Regions from separate parts of the Ideonella azotifigens genome, predicted to be linked through region 2. Evidence: predicted binding sites of a transcription regulator. Region 2 holds the regulator's gene; each other region holds the start of a gene.
The links. Region 2 encodes LexA, which represses DNA repair genes until DNA is damaged. Its sites were predicted from a motif close to ACTGTATNNNNATACAGT; they were not measured.

Region 1 (3,272 bases), 190 kb from region 2:
CCACAGGCGCATGACCTCGGCCACCGCGGCGGGCGGCAGCTCGCGGCCGGCCTGGTCCTGCAGCAGCAGGCCCAGCTCGGGCAGCGAGGCATCGCCCATCGCGCTGAGCAGGTGGTCGAAGCGGCGGCGCAGGCCGATGTCGGGCTTCAGCGTGCCGCCGCCGTCCACTGTCCAGCCGCCATCGGGCTGGCTGTTGCGCAGCGGGCCCTGTACGTACAAGGCCTGCTGCAAGGCCTCGATGCTGCGCGGCGCGCCGCTGGCGGCGTCGGCCAGCGGCACGGGCGAGTTCGGCGCCACGCGCAGCGGCGCCGTGCTGTCCTGCCGCGTGCCGGCCAACACGGCGCCCGCACCGTCCTGGCCGGCATGCAGCGCGAGCACCAGGGCCGCGCCAGCCCCGGCGGCCAGCAGCCCTGCGACCAGCGGCCGGCGCAGCGTCGAAGCCATGCTCACAGCCCTGCGGTCTTCAGCCGGTTGGCCTGGCCGCGGTAGAAGGCCACCGGGTCTTGCGAGAACAGGCCGCGCAGGCCGAAGGCCTGGTTGATCTCGTCCAGGTGGTTCCAGCTGTAGTTGTCCTTCAGCACCGTGCCCCAGTGCGAGGAACACTGGCCGACCAGGCCGTCGCTGGCGCTGCCCTTGAAGCTGACGGAGGTCAGCGCCAGCAGCGCGTCGCTGATGTCCAGCGGGTTGGTCAGCACCCAGTTGCCGCCCACCGAGTAGTAGCGCACGCCGTTCACCAGCTCAGGGCCTGAGCCACAGCTGCTGGTGGGCTGGCCGGCCGGGTACTTGGCGTTGAAGGCGGCGCTGCCGGCGGTGGTCAGTGAGTTCATCGCCGCTTCCGAGTCCTGCGGCATGCCCGGGTTGCCCGAGAGCAGGCTGATGACGGCGGCAAAAGCGTCGAACACCGCAGCCACCCATGCCGTGGTGCCGGTGGCGGTGGTGCCGGCCTTGATGTCGTCGGCCACCGGGCTACCGGTGTGCGGGCCGCCCACGCTGGTGATGGAGGCGACCAGGCTGGGCGCGACGGCGGCCACGTAGCGCACCGTCGGGCCGCCATGGCTGTGGCCGATCAGGTTGAACTTCTGGTAGCCGTAGCTGGCCTGGTAGCGCTTGATTTCGGACAGCAGTTGCTCGCCACGCACCTCGGTCGAATTGGCCGCCGAGACCTGCGAGACGATGACCTTGGCACCGCCAGACTGCAGCGGCGAGACGATGCCGTACCAGTAGTCGATCGGGCCGATGGCGTCGAAGCCGAACAGGCCGTGCACCAGCACGATGGGGTACTTGGTCTGGGTGTAGGTGTCGGCGGCCTGTACCGTGTTCGGCAGCACGGTGGTGGCCAGGCAGGCGGCGGCGATCAGGCTTTTGGCAAGGGCAGGGGCGAGGCGTTTGGTCATGCGTGTCTCCAACTGGGTTTGAGATTCCACGCTCTGAAGTCAGGTCCGAGGGACCGCTGGACGCTGCGCTTGCCGACGTGGTGGGGCGCATTACAGAACGACCGTGCTATTTCTCTTCCAGGTGTCTTCCCGAGGGATGTGCCCAGTCGCAACTCGTGCTCCGGGGGCATGGTTTTGCCCTGGCGGAGACGCAGCTGGCGGGCCTGGCAAGCCGCTCACTGACCCACCCGGTCAGGCGCTTGGCCGTGCGATCCATCACCGCCGCCGAGGTCGGGAATTCGCTTCTTGATACTGGATGCGTGTACAGTGTTTTGACACCGCCTGCCGTTCGCGGGTGTTTCCAGCCTTCCCCGCCCAAGCCCCTCCGGTTTTTCCCTGATGCCAGCCGCCGCCATCGAAGAATTTGTCCTGCGGGCCTTGCCCGAGCCGGAAGACGATGGCCCTTCGGCGGCCGCGCGACCGGCCGCAAGCGACAAGCCCAACCCGCTGGACACCCTCTGGCGCGGCAGCGAATGGGCCCGCGCACCGGCCAGCAATTGGCCCAGCGGCCATGCCGCGCTGGACGGCGAGCTGCCCGGTGGCGGCTGGCCAGGCCATGGCTTGACCGAGCTGCTGCAACCGCTAGAAGGCGTGCTGGAGTGCCGGCTGCTGGCGCCTGCGCTGCAGCGCATCATGGCTGCGGGCAAGCCGGTGGTGCTGGTCGGCACGCCGGTGCAGGGCCGCCTTGCGTTGGCTCCGCACCTGGCCGGCTGGCGCCAGGCCGGGCTGGATGAGCGGCAACTGGTCTGGATACAGGCCGAGACCAGCGCCGAGCGCCTGTGGTGCGCCGAGCAGCTGCTCAAGGCCAATGCCTGTGGCGCGCTGCTGGCCTGGCTGCCGCAGGCCAGGCCGGAGCAGATGCGCCGCCTGCAGGTGGCTGCGCTGGGCCACGAAGGCCCGGCTTTCCTGTGTCGCCATGAGCGGGCGGCCGAGCAGGCTTCGGCCGCGCCGCTGCGGCTGCTGGTGCGGCCGGGTGAGGACTGGTCGCTGGCGGTGCGGGTGCTCAAGCGCCGCGGTCCGCAGCACGAGGGCTGGCTCTCGCTGCCTGCCGTGCCGGCCGCGATGGCCGGGCTGCTCACGCCGCGGTTGCGGCAGCCGCATCTGCTGTGGCCGCAGCGCCCGGGCAGCGTGCCGGCCGGCGTGGCCGCGGCCGGTGTGCTGGCTGAGCCCGGTGTGCTGTCCGCCGCTTCGCTGTTGTGTGACGAGGAGCCTGCCGATGCGCATGTCCATGCTCTGGGCCGCGCTGCTGTTGCCGCCGCCGCAGGCGTTCGAGGCGAATGAGCCGGGGGGCGGGGAGGCGCTCGCGCCCACGCCGCCGCTGCTGAGCCTGCCGCGCGGGCTGGCGCCGTCGCGCTCGCGCGAGCCCGTTGGCACGCCCATTCCCGCGGAGGAACAACTGCGCCGCCAAGCTGAAGCGCTGCAGGGCTTGGCGCAGTGGGCGCTGCAGTTCACGCCGCGCGTGGCGCTGGCCGATGGCGAGGCGGTGCTGATGGAAGTGGCCGGCAGCCTGCGCCTGTTTGGTGGCCAGCGGGCGCTGCGCTTGCGCGTTCGAGCGGGTGCGCGCGAAATGGGCGCGCAGGCCGTGGGCTGGGCCGGAACCGGACTGGCCGCGCTGGCGCTGGCTCGCGCCGGCGTGCAGCAAACCACTGCGCAGCCGCTGGCCGAACGGCTGGACCCGCTGCCGGTGGCCACGCTCAGCGCGCTGCGCCCGCATGCGCTGACGCTGGCGCAGATCGGCTGCCCGCGCCTGGGGGATGTGCGTCGCCTGCCGCGCAGCGGCCTGGCCCGCCGGTTCGATGCGGCCATGCTGCAGGCGCTGGACCAGGCCTACGGCGTGCA
Region 2 (3,272 bases):
GGCGCAACCGCCTTGCTGCCGATCTTCGCGCGCGACATCCTGCACACCGGCCCCGAGGGCCTGGGCCTGCTGCGGGCGGCGCCTGCGCTGGGCGCCGTCATCATCGGCGTATGGCTTTCGCGCATGCCCATCACCAGCCGGGCCGGGCATTGGCTGCTGGGCGCGGTGGCGGTCTTTGGTTTTGCGACCATTGCGTTCGCGCTGGCAACCTCGTTCTGGTTCGCCTTTGTGGTGTTGGCCATCAGCGGCGCGGCCGACATGTTCAGCGTGGTGATTCGCCAGTCACTGGTGCAGCTCGAGACGCCTGACGACATGCGCGGCCGGGTCGGCGCGGTGAATTCGGTGTTCATCGGCGCCAGCAACCAGCTCGGCGAGTTCGAATCGGGCGCCACCGCGGCCCTGCTCGGGCCGGTTGGCTCGGTGCTGCTGGGTGGCTTCGGCACGCTGCTCGTCGTGGCGCTGTGGTGGAAGCTGTTCCCGGCGCTCGCACAGCGGGATCGCCTGCAGCCCGAGACGGCACCGGTTTGACGCGGGGTCGGTTTGCGCTGTCAGGCCGCGGCCTGAGAGCGCGCCCAGACCTGCCGCTTCGCGTCAGGCCCCCCGAGGGGGATGAGAAAACTTGGGGCGGCCCTGCGTTTTCTCATGAGCCTTGTGGTTCCGCGTGCCGCGGCGCCGGGTGCAGCTCGCCGTGCACTTGCTTGCGCTGCGCGGTGTAGTCCCACCAGGGCCGGGGCGCGGCGCCCTGCATGAAATCGACAATCGCCATGAAGGTGTCCAGCACGCAAGGGTCCTGGTGCTTGCCGGTCAGTTTCTCCAGTTGGCGGTAAAGCTGCAGCGCGTCGTGCCGGGCCAGTTCGGCCGGATGCAGGATGCCCAGCGCGCGCAAGTCGCCGGCCATCGCCGGGCCCACGTTGGGCAGCTGCTCCAGCCGCTGGCAATCGGCTGCGGAGGCAGCTTTTGGGCTCTTGATCGCGCTCATGGGTTTTGACCTCGTCGGGGGCTCGCCTGCAGGAATACCTCCGGCCAGCGGGGTCAGAACATCATGTTCTGACGCAGCAGGCCCACCGCAATGCCTTCAATCTCGAAGGACTCGCCTGGCCTGACCTGGATGGGTTCGAAGTCCGGGTTCTCGGGCAGCAGCTCGATCAGCCCTGCGCTGCGCTGGAAGCGCTTGACGGTGACTTCATCGTCCAGCCTGGCGACGACGATCTGGCCGTTGCGGGCTTCGCTGGTCTTCTGCACCGCGAGCAGGTCGCCGTCGACGATGCCGGCGTCCCGCATGCTCATGCCCTTGACCTTCAGCAGGTAGTCAGGCCGGCTGGGGAACAGGCTGGCTTCGAGCAGGTAGGTCTGCGAGATGTGCTCCTGCGCCAGGATGGGGTGGCCGGCGGCCACGCGGCCAACCAAAGGCAGCGTGAGCTGCGCCAGGCTGGGCAAGGGCAGCGAAAACTGCTTGCCGCGCGCCTCGTTGAGCGCGCGTAAAGTGCCGCTCTGCAGACGAATGCCACGGGACGTGCCGCCCACCAGTTCGATCACGCCTTTGCGGGCCAGCGCCTGCAGATGTTCTTCGGCCGCATTGGGCGACTTGAAGCCCAGCTCGGTGGCGATTTCGGCCCGCGTGGGTGGGGCGCCAGTGCGTTCGATGGTGGTTTGCACCAGGTCGAGAATCTGCTGCTGCCGGGCGGTGAGCTTGGGACTGTCCATGAGCTTGCAGCCAGCGCGGGCGGGCTGAGGTTGTATCCAGTATCTGTATTTTTATCCAGACTTCCACAAAATGCAAAACGAATCAGTGGCCGTGTCCCATGTGGTGTTGCTGGGAACGGGCGGCACCATCGCCGGCCAGGCCGGCCGGGCCGATGACAACGTCGGCTACACCGCAGGGCAGATCGGCGTGGCGCAACTGCCGGCCGCGGTGCCGGCGCTGTCGCGCTTCTCGCTGCAGGCCGAGCAACTGGTGCAGCTCGACAGCAAGGACATGACGCACGCCGTGTGGCAGCAACTGGCGCTAGCCGTTGAACGACATCTCGCGCGGCCCGATGTGGCCGGCATCGTCATCACCCATGGCACCGACACGCTGGAGGAAACCGCCTGGTTCCTGCAGCGCACGCTGGCGCCGAGCAAGCCGGTGGTACTGACCGCGGCGATGCGGCCGGCGACCGCGCTGCTGGCCGACGGGCCGCAGAACCTGCTGGACGCCGTGACGGTGGCCGCCAGGCCTGGTGTGAGCGGCGTGCTCGCGGTGCTGGCCGGCCGGGTGCATGGGGCGCTGGATGTGCGCAAGTGGCACGGCTACCGCGTCGATGCGTTCAGCTCTGGTGATGCCGGTCCGCTCGCGCTGATCGAAGAAGGCGTGCTGAAGCCCTTGCGGCCCTGGCCGACGGACGAGGCCTTGCCGGCGCGCTGGCAGGCACCGGTGGCCGAGTGGCCGCGGGTGGAGATCCTCGCCAGTCATGCCGGCAGCGACGGTACCTTGGTCGAGGCGCTGCTCGGACTGGGCTGCCGCGGGCTGGTGGTGCAGGGCACGGGCAACGGCACGGTGCACCAGTCGCTGGAGCTTGCTTTGTGCAAGGCAGTCGCACAGGGCGTGGCTGTGCTGCGGGCCAGCCGCTGCCTGGGCGGCGGCGTGGTCGGTGCACCGGCCGACGCATTGCCAAGCGCCGCCGAGCTGACACCGGCCAAGGCGCGGGTGGAGTTGCTGCTGCGCCTGCTGGTGGGCGAGGGCGCAGGCGCTTGATGCGCCCATGAAAAAAAACGATGCGGGTGGCCCCGCATCGGCGCTCAGCTGTCAGCTGTCAAACGATACCGAGCGGCGCGTGATGCGCCGCCTCGGGCTCACTGAGCCGGCTTGAAGACCTGGTTCACGAATGGCGAGCCGCCCAGGTCGTTTTCGTCGAAGGCGAAGACGAAGATCTGGTTCGGGTTGTCCAGGCCGCCTACGTTGGCGAGGAAGTCGTTGTCGTTGGCGATGTAGAGGGTGTGCTTGGTCACGCCGTCGATCACCACGTCGTCGCCGAAGGCCATGCCTTCAAGCTTGGCGGGGATCTGCGTGTCGGCAAAGCCGGCGGCCATCAGCGTGGCGGCGATGTCCAGGAACAGCGTCTTGGTGACGGCAAACGGCTGCAGGTTGGCGGCGCCGCTCAGGTCGCTGATGTCGGTGGCACCGGCCAGGCTGAGCTTCCAGATCTGCTTGATCACCGCCTTGGAGCCATCGCCCAGGCCCTTGCCGTCGCGCTCCAGCACCAGGAATTCGTGGTTGTTCAGCGCCAGCAGTT
Region 3 (3,272 bases), on a different contig from region 2:
CGGGCCGGCGCGCGCGTGCTGCGGCGCGAAGGCAGCTCCGGCAGATCCGCGCGATGCAGGTTGCCCACGCGCACGCCCAGCAGGCGCAGCCGGCGGCGCAGGTCCACGCGCTTCAGGCACTGGCCCGCGGCCTGGCGGATGCTCGCGAAGTCGGCGGTGTTGGCCGGCAGCGTCAGGTCGCGGGTCACGATCTTGAAGTCGTCAAAGCGCAGCTTGATGCCCACGGTGCGGCCGACGTAGCCCTTGCGCTGCAGGTCCTCGGCCACGCGCCGGCACAGCTCGGTGAAGATGGCCGAGAGCTGGCTGCGGTCGCGCACCGCGTGCAGGTCGCGGTCGAAGGTGGTCTCGCGGCTCATCGAAACGGGCTCGCTGTCGGTCACCAGCGGGCGCTCGTCGCGGCCCCAGGCGGCACGGTGCAGCCAGGCGCCGTAGCTCTGGCCGAAGCGCTCGATCAGCCACTCGGGCTCGCACTGCGCCAGCTGGCCCAGCGTCTCCAGCCCCAGCCCCGCCAGCTTGGCACCGGCCTTGGGGCCGATGCCGTTGAGCTTGCGCACCGGCAGCGGCCAGATGCGGGTCGGGATCTCGTCCAGCGTCAGCACTGTCAGCCCGTCGGGCTTGTCCAGCTCCGAGGCCAGCTTGGACAGCAGCTTGTTTGGCGTCACGCCGATGGAGCAGGTCAGGCCGGTGGCGCGCTGCACGTTGTTCTTGATCTCGCGGGCCAGCGCGCGGGCACCGCCCAGCGGGTCGTGGCCGATGGTGTCCTGCGCGCCGGGCACCTCGGTGAGGTCGATGTAGATCTCGTCGATGCCGCGGTCCTCGATCACCGGCGCCAGCTCGGCCACGGCAGCCTTGAAAGCGCGCGAGCAGCGCTTGTAGAGATCGAAATCGGTGGGCAGCAAAACAGCCTGTGGCGCCAGCGCGGCGGCCTTCATCAGGCCCATGGCCGAGTGCACGCCGAAGGCCCGGGCGGCGTAGGTGGCGGTGGTGACCACGCCGCGGCCGGCGTAGTCGGCCAGCCTGGCGTAGCGCCGCGTGCCGTCGGGCTGCGGTTCGGGCTGGTGGCGCCGGCCGCCGCCGATCACCACCGGCTCGCCGCGCAGGTCCGGGTAACGCAGCAGCTCGCAGGAGGCGTAGAACGCGTCCATGTCGAGGTGGGCGATGAGCCGGCGTGGCGGTGTCGGGTTGGCAGGCATGGTGGGCAACAACTGGATGGATTATCAGTCTTTTGACTGCGCCCCGACACCCCGCCGCCGCCTGCCGGCATCGCTGCCGGCGGCTTGCGAAGCGGTGTCGTCTGACGTGGGGTCGCCAGCTTGTTGCGGTATGGTCCCGGGCAGGCATCCGGCGCGCGGGACGGCACGACTGCCGCGCCACCGGACCTCGTTCACATCTGCATGCCGCGGGACACGCGGCCCTGGGAGACGCCATTGGCTGGCCAGCTTGACCCGGGCGCACAGGCGCCAGCCTTTGACTTCCTGCCGGGCGGCGGCCAGATGGGCGCCCTGGTGCGCGGCTTCGACTGGGCCGCCACGCCGCTGGGCCCGGCTGCCGGCTGGCCGCAGTCGCTGAAGACGGTGCTGGGCGTGCTGCTGGCCGCCCGCCAGCCCATGTTCCTGGCCTGGGGGCCGCAGCAGACCTGGCTCTACAACGACGCCTTTGCACTCATCCTTGGCCGCAAGCATCCGGCTGCGCTGGGCCGGCCCAGTGCGCAGGTCTGGCAAGAAGCCTGGGGCGACCTGGCGCCGCTGTTCGAACAGGTGTTTGCCGGCGAGGCGGTGCACATGGACGGCTTCACCGTCGGGCTGGACCGGGACGGTGTGGTCAGGGACGCCAGCTTCGACTTCTCGTACACGCCCATGCGGGACGAAGCGGCGCAGGTGGCCGGCTTGTTCGGCGTGTGCATCGAAACCACGGACCGGCTGCAGGCGGTGAGCGCGCTGCGCAGCGGCGACACGCGGCAGAACGTGCTGGTGGCGCTGGCCGAGCGCTTTCGTGAGCTGGACGACCCTTCGGACCTGTCGTTTGCCGCGGCTGAGATCCTGGGCCGCGCGCTGGGAGTGAGCCGCGCCGGCTACGGCACGGTCAGCAAGGCCGACGAGACCATCAGCATCGAGCGCGACTGGAATGCGCCCGGCATCCGCAGCCTGGCCGGCGTGCTGCACTTCCGGGACTATGGCTCCTACATCGAGGACCTGAAGGCCGGCCGCACCGTGGTGGTCAGCAACGCCGACCTGGACCCGCGAACCGCCGCCACCGCTGGCGCGCTGAAGGCGATCAGCGCGCACGCGCTGGTCAACATGCCGGTGACCGAGCAGGGCGGGCTGGTGGCGCTGCTGTACCTGAACCATGCGCAGCCCCGCGAGTGGCCCCAGGAGGAGCTGGCGTTGATTCGCGAGGTGGCCGAGCGCACGCGCAGCGCGGTGGAGCGGCGGCGGGCCGAGGAAGACCTGCGGCAATTGGCCGCCTCGCTGGAGCAGCAGGTGGTGGCCCGCACCGAGGAGCGCGACCGGGTGTGGCGCAATTCGCGCGACCTGCTTGTGGTGATCGGGGCCGACGGCGTCTTCCGCGACGTCAATCCCGCATGGACGGCGATCCTGGGCTACCGGCCGGAAGAGGTGATAGGCCGCAGCTTCGTGGCCTTCGTCTGGCCCGGGGACGCTGGCTTGACCCAGACCGGACTGGATGCCGCGCTCAGCAAGCGCAACCTGACCGGCTTCGAGAACCGCTACCTTCACAAGGACGGCTCGCTGCGCTGGATTTCCTGGCACACCGCCACCGAGGGCGAGCTGGTGTTTGCCTATGGTCGTGACGTCACGGTCGAGAAACAGGCGCAAGCCGAACTCGCCGCGGCGCACGAGGCCTTGCGGCAGTCGCAGAAGATGGAGGCGGTGGGCCAGTTGACCGGCGGCATCGCGCACGACTTCAACAACCTGCTGGCCGCCATCAGCGGCAGCCTGGAACTGCTGAGCCGGCGGCTGGCGGAAGGGCGCACCGCCGGGGTGGAGCGCTTCATCGGCACCGCGCAGGGGGCGACCCGGCGCGCCGCGGCATTGACGCACCGTCTGCTGGCCTTCTCGCGCCAGCAGACGCTGGACCCGCGGCCGGTCGACGCCAACCGCCTGATCGCCGGCATGGAAGACCTGGTGCGGCGCAGCGTCGGCCCGAATGTCGAGCTGGAAGTGGTCGGTGCTGGCGGCGTGTGGACCATCAAGGTCGACCCGTCGCAGCTGGAAAACGCCTTGTTGAACCTGTGCATCAACGCCCGCGACGCG

Region 1: the regulator LexA is predicted to act here: its motif matches at 1,685-1,702, upstream of imuA (translesion DNA synthesis-associated protein ImuA).
Region 3: the regulator LexA is predicted to act here: its motif matches at 1,205-1,222, upstream of dinB (DNA polymerase IV).

What each region holds. Positions count from the first base shown of each region.
Region 1 covers NZ_JAJNKD010000005.1:735-4,006, forward strand. The annotation lists gene LRH25_RS12610 (lipase secretion chaperone) at 1-444, opposite strand, end outside; gene LRH25_RS12615 (esterase/lipase family protein) at 447-1,394, opposite strand; gene imuA (translesion DNA synthesis-associated protein ImuA) at 1,773-2,714, shown strand; gene LRH25_RS12625 (Y-family DNA polymerase) at 2,650-3,272, shown strand, end outside.
Region 2 covers NZ_JAJNKD010000005.1:186,778-190,049, forward strand. The annotation lists gene LRH25_RS13475 (MFS transporter) at 1-528, shown strand, start outside; gene LRH25_RS13480 (helix-hairpin-helix domain-containing protein) at 641-979, opposite strand; gene lexA (transcriptional repressor LexA) at 1,033-1,704, opposite strand; gene LRH25_RS13490 (asparaginase) at 1,775-2,734, shown strand; gene LRH25_RS13495 (esterase-like activity of phytase family protein) at 2,833-3,272, opposite strand, start outside.
Region 3 covers NZ_JAJNKD010000006.1:301,838-305,109, forward strand. The annotation lists gene dinB (DNA polymerase IV) at 1-1,193, opposite strand, end outside; gene LRH25_RS15745 (GAF domain-containing hybrid sensor histidine kinase/response regulator) at 1,428-3,272, shown strand, end outside.